3 regions of the Bacillus sp. SRL543 genome follow, and region 1 is predicted to be linked to each of the others. Evidence: riboswitches for the same ligand, from Rfam matches in the RefSeq annotation. Region 1 holds a riboswitch; each other region holds the start of a gene.
The links. Region 1 has a riboswitch for cobalamin ahead of AC4E8B_RS01415 (ABC transporter substrate-binding protein). Riboswitches for the same ligand answer to the same signal wherever they lie in the genome.

Region 1 (4,974 bases):
GTCGGCTCATCCAGGAGCAGGATCTCAGGTTCCTGGGCAAGCGCCTGGGCAAGGAATACCCGCTGCCTCTCCCCGCCGGAAAGCTCATGGATATAATGATCCTTGAATTCTGCGACCCGCGTTTGTTCCATCACGCGCTGTACGATCTTTTCATCTTCTTCAGACCAGGTCTGGAACCATCCCTTCTGATGGGCATACCTGCCCAAAGAAACCGTTTCTTTGACTGTATAAGAAAAAGATTGTGATGAATGCTGCGGCAGCACTGCAATGACCTTTGCCAGCTCTTTCACTGAGAACTCCGTCAAAGGCCTGCCTTTGACAGAAATGCTCCCGCTCTTATAGGAGAGGATGCCGCTCAGCATTTTTAAAAGAGTTGTCTTTCCGCTTCCATTTGGGCCAAGGATGCCAAACAGCTCACCCTTCTCCACTGAAAAACTGACCTCTTTAATAATGCTTTCGTCCGCGTAGCCGCCGGTCAATCCTTGTATGCTCAGCATCAGACCGCCCTCCTATTTCTTCTTTTCAGCAAAATGAGTGCAAACACAGGCGCTCCGATGATGCTTGTAATGACGCCGATCGGCAGCTCTGTAGGCGAGATGACCGTCCGTGCGACCAGGTCGGCAAGTATCAGGAAGCCTGCGCCGGTCATCATTGACAAAGGCAGCAGATGGATATGGTCAGGCCCCCACAGCCGTCTTGTCAGATGCGGGATTACGAGGCCGACAAAGCCGATGGTGCCTGACACCGCGACGGCGGCACCTGTCAGAATGGATCCTGCCACGAGCACCATCATTTTTCTTCTCTGTACATTCACACCAAGATGCTGTGCACGCTCTTCTCCAAATGACATGGCATTCAGCTCTTTCGCATTCATCATTAACAGAAGGCTTCCTATGATGAAAAACGGCAGGATGATGCGGATATAGGCCCATCCCCTCATCGAAACGCTTCCCATGATCCAGCCGATGATCTGCCTGAGCTCTTCTCCTGTCAAAGCGATCATGAGAGAAATGAGCGCGCCAAGAAAAGAACTGACAATGATTCCCGTCAAAATGATCGTTTCCACCTTCATGGCCCTGTCAATCCTTCTTGCGAAAAACAGCACGGCAAATATGGTCAGGAATGAGAATATCATACTGAGAATAGGCAGCGTAAACAGGCCTGCAAACGGGATCGAGATTTGAAAAAACAGCACCAGCACTGCACCGACAGACGCACCGGATGAAACCCCCAGTGTATAAGGATCTGCAAGCGGATTGCGCAAGAGGCCCTGGAAGGCTGCCCCCGCAATGGCGAGGGAAGCTCCTACAAGCCCGGCAAGAATGACCCTGGGCAGGCGGATATTCATCACAATATTGCTGTGCATCGGGTCAACCGCAGCAGCGGGCTGAATCGGCAGGATTTTAGATCCTACTATATTGATGATGGAAGGGACCGGCACAGAGACTGTACCAATTGAAATCCCGACCAGCATGCATATGACAAGGAAAGCGGCTGCAACCACATAGGCTGACAGCTTATTCTTACTTAAATACGTCCGGATAGACAGCTTTGGCAAATTCCTCTACTCCTTCAGCAAGCCTCGGGCCGGAACGGCTTACTGTATCTGAATCCACACTGAACACCTGCTTGTTTTTTACGGCATTTACATCCTGCCAGCCTTCACGGGCGAGAACTTCTGCCACAGCATCTTCATTACGGTAGCCGGAAGTGGAAATGATCACGTCCGGATTTTCCTTGATGATGGCTTCAGGATCCACCTTTGGCCATCCTTCTTCTTTTACAATATTCTCTGCATTAATCATCGTAAGCATTTCATCCATGAATGTATTTTTCCCAGGCGAATAAATTTCCGGCGCTGGAGACACCTCTACAAAGACTTTCTTCTTTTCCGTTACGCCAGCTGCTTTTTCTTTGATTGCCTCTATCTTCTCTTTCATGCCGGCAATCACATCTTCGGCTTCTTCCTTTGCACCAGAAGCGGTTCCTATCATTTCGATCGACTCATATACCTGTTCAAAGCTCTGGGCATCATTGACAACCAGCACAGCGATTCCTGAATCTTTCAGCTGCTGCAATCCTGCTGTTGCATTGTGAGCGCTTGAAGCATGCGCAAGAACCAGGTCCGGAGCAAGGGAGATGATTTTTTCAACATTGAACTCCATTCCGCCGATCTTCTCTTTATCTGCTGTTTCTTCCGGGTAATTATCAAAATCAGATACCCCAACAACTTCTTCACCCAGACCGAGTGCAAAAGCTGTTTCCGTGTTGCTTGGAATCAGGGAAACAATCTTCTCCGGCTTTTCTTCTATAACAACTTCTTCACCGGCGGCATCTGTGATGGTAACCGGAAATTCTGCTTTTTCTGTTTCTGTCTCTGTCTGTTCAGTGCTGCTGCCATTGTCCTTTTCAGGCTCTGCAGCCGAATCGCCGCAGCCTGACAGAACACCCGCTGCCAAAAGCATGCTGAATAATAACGAATAAAGCTTTTTCATGGTAAATCCCCCTGTAGAATAAATGTCGCAAAATTCATGCTGCAAGAGTCTTATGCCCAAAACGGGACCAGCATCCTTTGAAATCAAAAAAAGCATCCCCAATAAACATGGAGATGCTTTGCACGGCGTGCGCAGATTCAAAATAAAAGATTCCAAAAGGCTGCCGTACACCTCCCTATCCTCGTAGGTTTATGGGTGCATAAGAATCAGGCAGGTCTCCTGGCTCATGGTCATTGCTTGCTGCCCCTTCCCATACATCCGTACAGTGGCTTTGCAGCTTGCTCCCATTTACAGTGGCGGGACCGCGTTGGATTTGCACCAACTTCCCTTTTAAGTCTTTCAAAGAAAAACACCTGTTTCTGCATATGTATGAAATTTTCCGCTATCGCCATTATACACTATTTCATCTTTAAAACTAGCAGAAAAAGGGCCGTCCGGAAGAAGACCGGGCAGACCCTTTTTGCTAGACGGTCGGGCTGCTGCTTCTTGCCGGCCGCCTGCTCTTCAATCCTGCCATCGAGAAAACGGCAGCGCCAAGTGCGAAGAGGATGAAGACTCCCCCTGCCGAAGCGTTCCACTCGACTGAAGCCTGTTCAATTATAATTCCCCCGATCAGGGATCCAAAGGCAATCCCAAAGTGCAGGGCTGAGTTATTCAAGCTTTGCTGGATATCCGATGTTTCCGGAGAAGACTCTATCAAATAACTCTGCAAGGCCGGAGTGATCGCCCAGCTCAGCATGCTCCAGATAATCATGACTGCAATAAATAGCGGCAGGTAAAAAGCAGTATGCGGAATCGAAAACAGCGCAGCCGCAAACAGCACAATAATCGCTAAAATCGTCGGCTTTGTTCCGAAGCGGTCGGCTAGATATCCGCCTGCACCGCCGCCGGCCACCGCGGCAATACCGAACAGCAGATACATGATGCTGACCCAGTTTCCGTCCATTCCCAGGACGGTCTTTAAAAATGGAGTCAGATATCCATAAAGTGTCAGGTGCCCTGCTAAAAAGAGGAACGAGGCCAGTTGGGCGAATAAAATTTTCCTGTTCTTCAGGGCAGCGAACATCTGCCTGATGGATATGGCAGCTTTCGGTTCAATCCGGTCCATGAAAAAGTACACCCCTGCTATCGACAGGCATGTCAGGACAGCAATCATCAGGAATGGTGCCCTCCAGCCAAATTCATTGCCAAGCATAAGCCCGGCCGGAATGCCAAGAACAAGTGAAGCACTTACGCCCATAAACACGATGCCGATCGCCCGTGCGCGATATTTTTCCTGCACTATATTCGATGCGATCGTGATGCACAGCACAACAAGCAAAGATCCGCTTGCCGCTGATATAACCCTTGCCAGAAAAAGAATACTATAACTCGGGCTCAGGAAAGCCAGGATATTTCCTGCAAGGAAAACGAGCAAGGCTATGAGCGTCAGTTTTTTCCTTTCCACTCCCCCGGTCGCTGTCAGCAGAATCGGTGCCGCGACAGCATATACAATCGAAAACACACTGATCAAAAGGCCGGCTTTGCCGATGCTGACATGAAGATCGGCCGCAACCAGATCAATGATTCCTCCTATTATAAGCTCGACCATCCCGACTACAAAGGAAACGATCGTCAAAAGATACACACGTTTATCCATTTTATACACCTCTCAATTAGTTACCACCACAATGGTAACTTTTTATAGGGATAGGTGCAAGTGTTAATTTTCCCAGTGCGATTTAGCGGAAAAGATATGATATTATTAAGAAAAAACTGACTCAGGAGTTCTGTCTATGCTGCAGCAATTCGGGTTTACCCAATATGAAAGCCAAATTTATCAGGCGCTTATTTCCGCGGACCAGCCGCTGGACGCCACAGGGATCGTCAAGCTCTCTGCCGTCCCCCGCTCAAAGGTGTATGAGGTGCTTCACCGCCTGGCAGAGAAGGGCATCATCCTTGAAACGACGGTAGAAAAAAAGCGTTTGTACACCGCCCTTCCCGTTGAATCTGTGATCAGCAAGCTGAAGGCTGACTTCGAAACAAGCGTCCAGGAGCTGCGGGAAACTGCCGTCAAAAAACCTGTTGCGGATGACCGGGTGTGGACCTTGAAAGATAATCACTCCATCCTTTCCCTGCTGGAGGAAATGCTCGGAAGGGCGGAAAGAAAGATCATTATCTCTGCCTGGGGCGATGATCTGCAGAAGTTTACAGAGCTGCTGGAGGAGAAGCACGGAGACGGTGTCAGTATTCATGTGCACTCTATCGGAAAAATAGAAACGAACCTCCCCTCAGTTTCCGTCCTGATTCCAGACAGGCATCATGAAACACTCGAAAGAAGCAGGATCGCCATCATCGACGAAGAAGAAATGCTGTTCGCCGGCATGGAAGCCGGCAAGTGGAATGCCATCACCACCCGTTCAAGGCCGCTCGTGAAGTTTTTCGCTGAGTTCTTCTATCATGATGTCGCCCTTACCGAAATCACACAGAAATATAAGGA
Region 2 (4,974 bases), 2.2 Mb from region 1:
ACAAGGGCAGGCTCGGTACGCCAGAATTCAAACACTTCGTCCTGCTTTTTTTTATCAACAATGCTTGAAAGCACATAAGAATAAGAGTGGTTATGGATCACTTCCTGCTGGGCAAGGATGATCATCAGGGCGGACAGGCTGGAATCTGTCAGGTAATCAGCGACCTTTCCGGCATAATCAGTCTGAATGCTGTCAAGAAGGGCAAGGAGGCCGATGATTTTTAAGAAAGCTTCCTTTTCTTCTGCTGATAACTCAGGAAACTGTTTGATGTCCTGTGACATATTGATTTCAAAAGGGGTCCAGAAATTGGCGAGCATCCGCTTGTATTTAGGAAAGGCCCATTGGAACCTGACATCATCCCAATTCAGGATATTGGAACATTCTCCATTGATGATTCCGGTAGAGCGGTTTGGTGCTGTTTGATTCATGATTTCTCTTTTATGGACAGGGGTTGTCATAATAACACTCCTTATAGGTTAGCTTGAGCAGGAATCACAGTCTTCATAGTCAGAAGAAGTAGACCTGACATAATACGTTGTTTTCAAACCGTTCTTCCAGGCAGACAGATGCAAATCCAGCAGTTCCTTTGCTTTAATATTGTTCTGGACATAAAAATTAAAAGAGATTGCCTGATCGATGTGTTTCTGCCTTTGGCTGTTCTGAAGGATGCTCCAGTGCTGATCAATCACGTAAGCTGACTTATAGTACCAGGTTGTATGCTCATTCAAGTCAGGCGCCGTTACCGGAATCTTGTAATCTTTCTTTTCTTCAGAATAGAATTTCCTGAATATCGGATCGATGCTCGGACTGCTGCCGGCAATAATGGCTGTTGATGCATTGGGGGCCACAGCCATAAGATATCCATTTCGGATGCCGTTCTTCTTGACTGCCTGCATCAAAGAATCCCAATCGTGGACAGAGTCCAGGCTGCTGTAGCCGCGGGAAGCAAAGTATTCGCCGGTTTGCCAGTCAGAGCCTTTGAACGCAGGATATGAGCCTTTTTCCATGGCCAGATTCATACTGGCTTTAATAGTCAGGAAGGCAATCTTTTCGTACAGCTCATCTGCCAGCCTGACGGCTTCTTCGTTTTCCCACCTGAGTTTTTTCAAGGCGAGCAAATGATGCCAGCCAAATGTACCGAGCCCGATTGCCCTGTATTTGCGGTTGGTGGCCACTCCCTGGAGGACGGGGATGGTATTCAGATCAATGACATTATCCAGCATCCTCACCTGAATCGGGATCAATCTTTCCAATACATTGTCAGCTGCAGCTCTCGCCAGATTAATAGATGACAGATTGCAGACTACAAAGTCGCCGGGGATCTTTTCAATAATAATCCGGCCGTCTTCTTCACGCTGCTCCTTCGTTATGGTTGCACTCTGATTTTGCACGATTTCAGTGCAGAGATTGGTGCAGTAGATCATGCCTGCATGACTGTTGGGATTCTTCCTGTTGACTTCGTCCCGATAAAACATGAAAGGAGTGCCGGTTTCAAGCTGGCTGATCATGATCCTCTTCATAATATCGATTGCGGGCACTATTGTCGCAGACAGCTCCGGGTTTGCGATGCATTCTTCGTACTTATTCCGGAAAGAACCAGCACCTGGCTTTTCATCATAAAAATCTTCAAGGGAAAAGCCCATAATACTCCGTACCTCATGGGGATCGAACAGATGCCAGTCCCCGCGCGATTCCACCGTTTCCATGAATAAATCCGGCAGGCAGACACCGGTGAATAAATCATGGGTGCGGTATCTTTCATCCCCGTTATTCAATTTGCTGTCCAGGAAAGAAAAGATATCTTTATGCCAGACGTCGAGATAGACGCTGACTGCCCCTTTTCGCTGTCCGAGCTGATCGACGCTCACAGCTGTGTTATTGAGCTGCTTCATCCATGGAAGAACTCCTGATGAAGCCCCTTTAAATCCTTTAATATCACTGCCCCGGCTCCGGATCTTTCCCAGATAGACCCCGATGCCGCCGCCATTCTTGGAAAGGTTCGCGATATCTGTATTGCTGTCATAAATGCCCTGCAGGCTGTCATCCACTGTATCGATAAAGCAGCTTGAAAGCTGGCCCCAGTTCTTTCCGGCATTGGAGAGGGTAGGGGTTGCTGCTGTCATATACAGATTGCTTAAAGCCCAATAGGATTCCTTAATGAGAGACAGTCTGCGTTCCTTCGGCTCTGAACGGTTCAAAGCCATACTGATAATGATGAATCTTTCCTGCGGCAGCTCGAACAGCCTCTTTTTCTTATCCCGGCTCAGATAGCGGTCAGCCAGCATCTTCACTGCTATATATGTAAAAAGCCTGTCCTTCTCCGGGTCAATGAAAGAACCGATTTCAGCGATTTCTTCTTTAGTATAAGATTCCAGCAGGACTGGAGAGTAGACCCCAGCATCGGTTAGATTGGTGATAAGCCCGTACAGGGGGCCATACCGATCTCCGGCAGTGAAGCGGCGGTTCTCGGCAGCTTCCTCATAAAGGCTGGATAAATACAGGCGTGCGGCCACGAATGTCCAGTCAGGATCCGCCTCGCTGATCATAGAAAGAGAATCAAGAATCAGCTGGTTAAGTAGCTCATCTTTTCCTGGAGTGTGATTCTCCTGCAGCTGAATCGCCCTTTTATAGAGGTGCTGAAAGTCCAAATGCGGGAAATCTGAATCAATGGCTGCCAATGGCAGCGGTTTTGCCGAAGAAATGTTCATAGTCATACCTCCTGGGTTGATCAGTATTTTTCCAAAAACAAAAGCGCAAGCGTTTAAGCTGGACGTGGATAAAGAATTGAAAATCATCCACAAGTGTTACAATTTATTAATTCCTTGACCATAAAAAAATCCGCCCACATATTGGGCGGATCAAACGAAGGCATAAAAGAAGATCAAACGATTTATACCATCGTTTCACCTTCCCAATCCCCGAAGAACCGAAACTTTGCAAGCATGGCAGGTCTCCTGGCTCGTGCATCATCCTACTATAAGCCCTTCCCATAAATGCGCCTGTTCAGCGTTCATATACAGTGGATGCTTACCTCGTACACACTTACAGTTGCGGGGACAGCTCCGGCATCGAACCGGATTCCCTTTTAAGCCCTTAATGGGCACCAACACTTGCGGATTCTTATTCAATTGTTGACAGCAATAGCCTGAATCGGCAGCCGCATCGATCATTCGCCAAAATTCTCTGGTCTTTCTGCAAAAAAAATCGCTTCCCGAGTTTCAGAAGCGAAAAAGGAAAAAGAGACCACAAACAAAATTCATTCATAAGGAAAACAATATGTAGTGTTGATTCGTGATGTATAATCAATATCTTGTACCTTGATTGTAGCATAGATAAAATCCTACATCAATCATAAAGCTAAAAAATAATAAAAATAAGGAAGCAGGAGCATGGCGCTCCCGGCAATAAGCAGAATCCGTGCCGTATTTGTCGAAAGCCTGGCGCTGTTCTTCCACTTTTTATACCAGCTCCACCTTTGCAGATTTGTCTTATAAAGAAGGAAAAGAAGCATGAATAGTGCAGCAGACTGAATATAGAATGGCACCCCGAATGCTTTGCTTGTTATATCTTCATCTGCCGGGACCGCAAGTCCAAGGATCTTTTCATGAAAAAATCCAAAAAGGGCAAACACGGCAACGGCAATGATGATTACTTTAATCAGTTCTAGATAAAAACCGCCAATATTTTTCACTGAAACACTCTCCAAGACATTTATAATATTTTCGCCTCTCCATTATAGCGTTCAATAAACAGGCAAACAAAACTTTGATATTTTCAAAAAAATCCGAATTAATGCGAAACAATCAATAATCATCAATTCATGAACTTATTTGGATGGTTGTGAAAGAAAATGATTGATTTTTGAAATCGATTCCATTACAATTGGCTTACATAATTAAAGATACAATTACTAAGCAAAAAGCCATGAAGCTGCCAGTGAAAGCAGCCGGGAGGTGTTATTCTTGCTGACGCCAGAGAGACATCAGCTCATACTTGAGATGCTAAAAGAGAAGCATACAGTTAAAATACAGGAGCTTGTCGAATTGACAGCTTCCTCAGAATCAACCATTAGACGGGATTTATCCCAGCTTGAAAATGATAAGTTTTTAAAAAGGGTGCATGGGGGTGCTGCGAGACTGCAGGGGAAACTCCAGGAACCCAGCATGGTGGAAAAATCCTCTAAAAACCGTATAGAGAAAAAGGATATTGCGAAGTATGCAGCAGGCCTTGTAGAAGAGGGAGATTGCATATATCTGGATGCGGGTTCGACCGTACAGGAAATGATTCCCTTCTTGCCTCATAAGGATATTGTGGTAGTGACAAACGGGCTTATGCATATACAAATCCTAATGGAGAGAGGGATCAAGACCTTCCTGGTAGGCGGCTATGCTAAGCCGCATACGAACGCCATTATAGGCAGGGGGGCCCTGTCAAGCCTGGGCCAGTACAGATTTGATAAATGCTTTATGGGTGTCAATGGCATCCATCCTCAGTTCGGCTATACTACACCGGACCAGGAGGAAGCAATGATCAAGCAGACGGCCATTTCACTATCGAGGGAAGCATATGTGCTTTCGGATAGTTCGAAGTTTTCTGAAATCGCTTTCGCCAAAATTGCGGAGCTTCATGAAGCATCCATCATCACAAACTCGCTTGATGCAGAGAGCAGAGAATCCTTTATCAGCAAAACAAAAATTAAGGTTGTGACAGCATGATTTACACATTGACGCTTAACCCTTCCGTTGATTATATCGTTGAGCTGGACAATGTCCAGCTCGGCGGATTGAACAGGACAAAAAGTGAATCTAAATTTCCTGGAGGAAAAGGCATAAACGTTTCCCGGGTCCTGAAAAGGATGGGAGTCGACAGTGAAGCAATCGGGTTTGCCGGCGGGTTTACCGGTAAATATATCGAAGACTCCCTGGAGGAAGAGAATATTAAGACCCGATTCGTTCCGGTAAAGGATGACACAAG
Region 3 (4,974 bases), 2.2 Mb from region 1:
CCGGTGTCTAAAATATCAGGAGGCGATTGATCATGGCTATATTCATTGGCGGAGCATGGCCCTATGCAAACGGGTCCCTTCATCTAGGGCATATTGCAAGCCTGCTGCCGGGCGATATTCTGGCAAGGTATTACAGGATGAAGGGCAGAGATGTACTGTATGTATCAGGGAGTGACTGCAATGGCACTCCCATAGCGATCAGGGCAAAGCATGAATGCAAATCTGCGAAAGAGATTGCTGACCGGTATCACAAGGAGTTTACAGAGTGCTTTGAAAAAATGGGTTTTACTTACGATCTTTATACTAGGACAGATGCCCCCCATCACCATCAGACTGTTCAGGAGGTATTTCTTTCACTCTTGGAAAATGGCCATCTTGATTCAAGAACAATTGAACAGACTTATTGCCGGACATGTGTTCAGTTTCTGCCTGACCGGTATGTCGAGGGAACTTGCCCTTCCTGCGGCAGCCATGCACGCGGAGATCAATGCGATGCCTGCTCGGCCATTCTTGAGCCGGCTGACCTTCTTGATAAAGCTTGTAAAATCTGCGGGACACCGCCGGAAATGAAGGAAACCGAACATTATTACTTCAGGCTGAGACATTTTCAGAAGCAGCTTGAGGAGCTGACTGAGGAGGCCAGCTCCCGCCATTTATGGAGGGAAAACAGCAGCAGCCTGACAAGAAGATATTTAACTGAGGGACTTCAGGACAGGGCTGCAACAAGGGATTTGGATGTCGGGGTGCCAGTCCCTGTTGAAGGAATGGAGAAGAAAAAAATATATGTGTGGATTGAAGCGGTGATCGGCTATCTTTCTGCCAGCAGGGAATGGGCCCGCCAGCAGAACAAAGATGACAGCAAGTTCTGGGGTGCCGATGCTATTTCGCATTATGTCCATGGAAAAGACAATATCCCTTTCCATACCATCATTTGGCCAGCCATACAACTAGGAATGGGACTGCCCGGCAAACCTGCACGCATGGTTTCAAGCGAATATCTTACCTTGGAGAAAAAGAAGCTTTCCACAAGCAGGAACTATGCAGTCTGGGTGCCTGACATACTTGAAAGATATGAACCGGATTCTATCAGGTATTTCCTTGCTGTCAATGGCCCTGAAAACAGGGATGCTGACTTTTCCTGGCGGGAATTCATCTACAGCCATAACAGTGAGCTTCTCGGGGCATATGGCAATCTGGTTAACCGGACTTTTAAGTTTATTGAAAAATATCATGGCGGCCTCATACCGGAAGGAAAAATAAGTGAAGCAGTTCAGGGTGATATTAAGCAGCTTTATAAAAAAACCGGGGACATGATTGAAGATGCTAAGCTTAAAGAATCGCTTGAGGAGATCTTCACATTTGTACGCTCTGCCAATAAATACTTTGACAGTGAACAGCCCTGGAAAACGCTTGATACAGACCCGCATAGATGTGCAGATACCTTGCTGACTTGTGTGTATATCATCAAAAATCTGGCCCGGCTCCTGAACCCCTTCCTCCCTTTTTCCAGCATGAAGGTAAACGCTATGCTGAATGCGGATCCGCTGGAATGGAAAGAGGCTGGGATCACAGAAAAAAAGCTAGGAACGGTTGCTCCCCTGTTCCGGCGCATTGAGGAAGGGAGAATTGCAGAGGAGCTGGAAAGGCTGGAAGCAGCCTGTAAGAAATAGCTGCGGAAGGGATTACCTTATGAATATAGAAGTGGCTGAAATTCATCTCTTATCGGATCAACATTCTGTTTCTTCTATTCTCCTTTCGTGCTCCTGCTGAAGCAAAAAGCCTGATTTCTTCGTCAGAATGAGGCAGCACCCCTGCTACAGGGGTGGGCTTGCCGTTTTCATTTACGGCAACCATGGTTAAAAAGGATTCGGTCGTCAACGTCCTTTTCCCTGTTAAAAGATTGGCTGCATGCACTTTCACATAAACTTCCATGGAAGTTCTTCCTGTTGAAGCTACAAAGGCTTCAAGGGTGAGTGCATCACCGATAGATGCTGAAGACAGAAAATCTACAGAGTCGATCGAAGCTGTAACTACCATGCTGCTGGAATGCTTCATTGCAGCAATGGCAGCAATTTCGTCAATATAGGATAGCACTTTTCCGCCGAAAATTGTCTGCAGGTGGTTAGTATCAGGCGGAAGCACTAATCTGGTCTGAATGGTTCGGGAACGATTTGCAGGGTAAGCTTTTTCCATAGTTTTCACTCCTCGGACTTCTTGTCTGCAAAAAATAAAAGGCATCCTTTATAGAGGATGCCTGCACATTACAAATATAACAAATTAAAAACTTTGCCATTTTTAAAGCGCATCACTCTCCTATCACCCGTAGGACGGTTGTGTACTTCTCTATGGCAGGTCTCCTGGCTTAGCATCATAGACTCCTTCCGCCTTCCCGTCCGTTAAGGAACAGTGGCATCGAGGGAGGAGCCTCAGCATTACAGTGGCGGGACCGCGCCGGAATTCAACCGGCTTCCCTTTTAAGCTTGCAGCATGCTGCAAAGCACCATAAAGCATTTATTCAATTACTGAAATTTTATCATATTCTATCAAATACGGATATATATTTCGGCTGAACCTTAAAAATGGGATTCAATCCTCTCGAGGTCAAGTATCAGAGCATTGATTTCTTCGGAGGAAATGCGCAGCGGCATCTGGTCATTTAATGTGATTACCTGCCCTCCCTCTTCATCCTTATGCCTGTAGAGGTAGTCAAGGAGCCCGATAGCCTGATTTTTGGTCAGAATGGATTGGGTTTTGAAATGCTTGATCATGCTGATGGAAAACTGTTCTGTCTGGTCATCATATTCACCAGAAACAATGCTGCCGCTGATATAATACATCACTGCCGCCTCCTGTTTTTACAGGTAGATTCCCCCATATATGCATAGTTGATTCTAAGTTGCAGAAAAACGGCTGGAGATTCCTCCAGCCGCTGCTATTATTTACTGTGCATTTTAAATTCCAGAAACAATTCATTATAATGTGCGAGCATTTTTTTTCCAAGGTTTTCGTAAACTTCCAGCTTTCCGGTCATGTCCGGGTCCGGATAGAAGCGCTTGTCGCTGACTATTTCCTCAGGCAGGTATTTCAGCGCCTCTTTATTCGGCGTCGAATAGCCTACATATTCGGTATTCTGTGCTGCAACCTCAGGATCAAGCATAAAGTTCATGAACTGGTGGGCGGCATCCAAATTTTTCGCCGTTTTGGGGATGACCATATTATCAAACCAGAGGTTCGTCCCTTCCTCTGGAAGTACATACTCAATATTGTCCTTTTTCCACATCAGCTCTGAAGCAGTCCCTGACCAGACAACACCGACGGCTGCTTCATCATTTTCAAGCAGCATCCGGATTTCATCCCCGACTATGGCTTTGATATTCGGTGTAAGGGTATCAAGCTTTTCCTTTGCTTCCCTCAAGTGCTTCTCATTTTGATCATTAAGGGAATAATTGAGGGAATTCAAGCCCATTCCCATTACTTCCCTTGCACCATCAATAAGAAGTATCTCATTTCGCAGATCTTCATCCCACAGATCATTCCAGCTCGTAATTTCCTTGTCGCCGAGCAGATCTATGTTATAGGCTATGCCGACCGTACCCCAGAAATAAGGGATAGAGTATTCATTGTTCGGATCGAATGCCAAATCCATGAATCTCGGATCGATATATTTCAGGTTTGGGATTTTGGAATGATCGACAGGCAAAAGCAGGTCTTCTTCTTTCATTTTTTCAATTGCATATTCTGACGGGACTGCTATATCGTAAGCTGTTCCGCCCTGTTCAATTTTGGTCATCATGGCTTCATTGCTGTCAAAGGTTTCATATATCACCTTGATGCCAGTTTCTTTTTCAAAACGGTCCACAAGTTCTGCATCGATATAGTCTCCCCAATTAAAGACCGTCAGCGTATTTCCGCTCGAATAGCCTTGTGAGGAATTAAGTTTAGAGACTGCATACAGCAGCAGCGCAGAAATGACAGCAATGACCAGCAGGGCTTTTCCAAGCTGTTTCATTTTTTGACCCCCATTCCATTCGGCTTCGCATTTTTCTGGGTGATGAAATAATAGCCGATCACAAGTATAAGTGTGAACAGGAACAGAAGCGTGGAAAGTGCATTGATGTTCAATGACACCCCTCGCCGGGCAAGTGAGTAGATTTCAACCGACAAAGTGGTGAAGCCATTCCCTGTTACAAAGAAAGTGACTGCAAAATCATCGAGTGAATAAGTCAGCGCCATGAAAAAGCCGGCAAAAATGCCTGGCGTGATATATGGCAGAACGACCTTAGACAGCACATCGTAGCGGCTCGCCCCAAGATCCCTTGCAGCATCCACCAGCGTAGGGCTCATTTCCTGGATTTTCGGCAGTACCATGATAACGACGATCGGAACGCAGAAAGCGATATGCGAAAGCAGGACCGATGTAAATCCCAGCTTAATCCCTATCATCGTAAACAAAATCAGGAAGGAAGCGCCAATGATGACATCAGGACTGACAATCAAAATATTGTTCAAAGACAAAAGTGTGCTCTTAACCTGCCGCTTTCTGACATAAAAAATGGCCAGTGCTCCGGCCACTCCGATGACCGTTGATATGGCAGCCGACAGGAGAGCGATAATGATGGTATTCAGCACAATGATCAATAGCCTTGCATCAGCAAAAAGCTCTTTATACCAGTCAAGCGTAAAGCCTTCAAAATGTGACATCGTCCCGCCGCTGTTAAAAGAATAAAACATTAGATAAAATATTGGCGCATAAAGAACTAAAAAAACAAGGATCAAATAAAGTGATGACCATTTAGATAATTTACCCATGCTAAGCCCCCCTCCTGCGATTTCCGGTCAGCAGCATGATGATCACCATCGTAAGGATCAGGAATACAGCGATGGTTGAGCCCATCCCCCAATCCTGTGTGACGAGGAAATGCTGTTCAATGGCTGTGCCCAGGGTGATGACCCTGTTCCCTGCAATCAGGCGGG

Region 2: another riboswitch for cobalamin. It lies ahead of AC4E8B_RS15230 (ribonucleoside-diphosphate reductase subunit alpha); the one in region 1 lies ahead of AC4E8B_RS01415 (ABC transporter substrate-binding protein).
Region 3: another riboswitch for cobalamin. It lies ahead of AC4E8B_RS12530 (acyl-CoA thioesterase); the one in region 1 lies ahead of AC4E8B_RS01415 (ABC transporter substrate-binding protein).

Annotation. Positions count from the first base shown of each region.
Region 1 is NZ_OZ481794.1:250,594-255,567, reverse strand. Features, by position in the region: gene AC4E8B_RS01425 (heme ABC transporter ATP-binding protein) at 1-497, opposite strand, end outside; gene AC4E8B_RS01420 (FecCD family ABC transporter permease) at 497-1,558, opposite strand; gene AC4E8B_RS01415 (ABC transporter substrate-binding protein) at 1,524-2,495, opposite strand; cobalamin riboswitch at 2,688-2,867, opposite strand; gene AC4E8B_RS01410 (MFS transporter) at 2,959-4,134, opposite strand; gene AC4E8B_RS01405 (TrmB family transcriptional regulator) at 4,271-4,974, shown strand, end outside.
Region 2 is NZ_OZ481794.1:2,966,271-2,971,244, reverse strand. Features, by position in the region: gene AC4E8B_RS15235 (ribonucleotide-diphosphate reductase subunit beta) at 1-458, opposite strand, end outside; gene AC4E8B_RS15230 (ribonucleoside-diphosphate reductase subunit alpha) at 477-2,708, opposite strand; cobalamin riboswitch at 2,929-3,123, opposite strand; gene AC4E8B_RS15225 (hypothetical protein) at 3,350-3,691, opposite strand; gene AC4E8B_RS15220 (DeoR/GlpR family DNA-binding transcription regulator) at 3,963-4,715, shown strand; gene pfkB (1-phosphofructokinase) at 4,712-4,974, shown strand, end outside.
Region 3 is NZ_OZ481794.1:2,490,403-2,495,376, forward strand. Features, by position in the region: gene metG (methionine--tRNA ligase) at 33-1,670, shown strand; gene AC4E8B_RS12530 (acyl-CoA thioesterase) at 1,720-2,193, opposite strand; cobalamin riboswitch at 2,331-2,520, opposite strand; gene AC4E8B_RS12535 (hypothetical protein) at 2,574-2,837, opposite strand; gene AC4E8B_RS12540 (ABC transporter substrate-binding protein) at 2,936-4,009, opposite strand; gene AC4E8B_RS12545 (ABC transporter permease) at 4,006-4,809, opposite strand; gene AC4E8B_RS12550 (ABC transporter permease) at 4,811-4,974, opposite strand, start outside.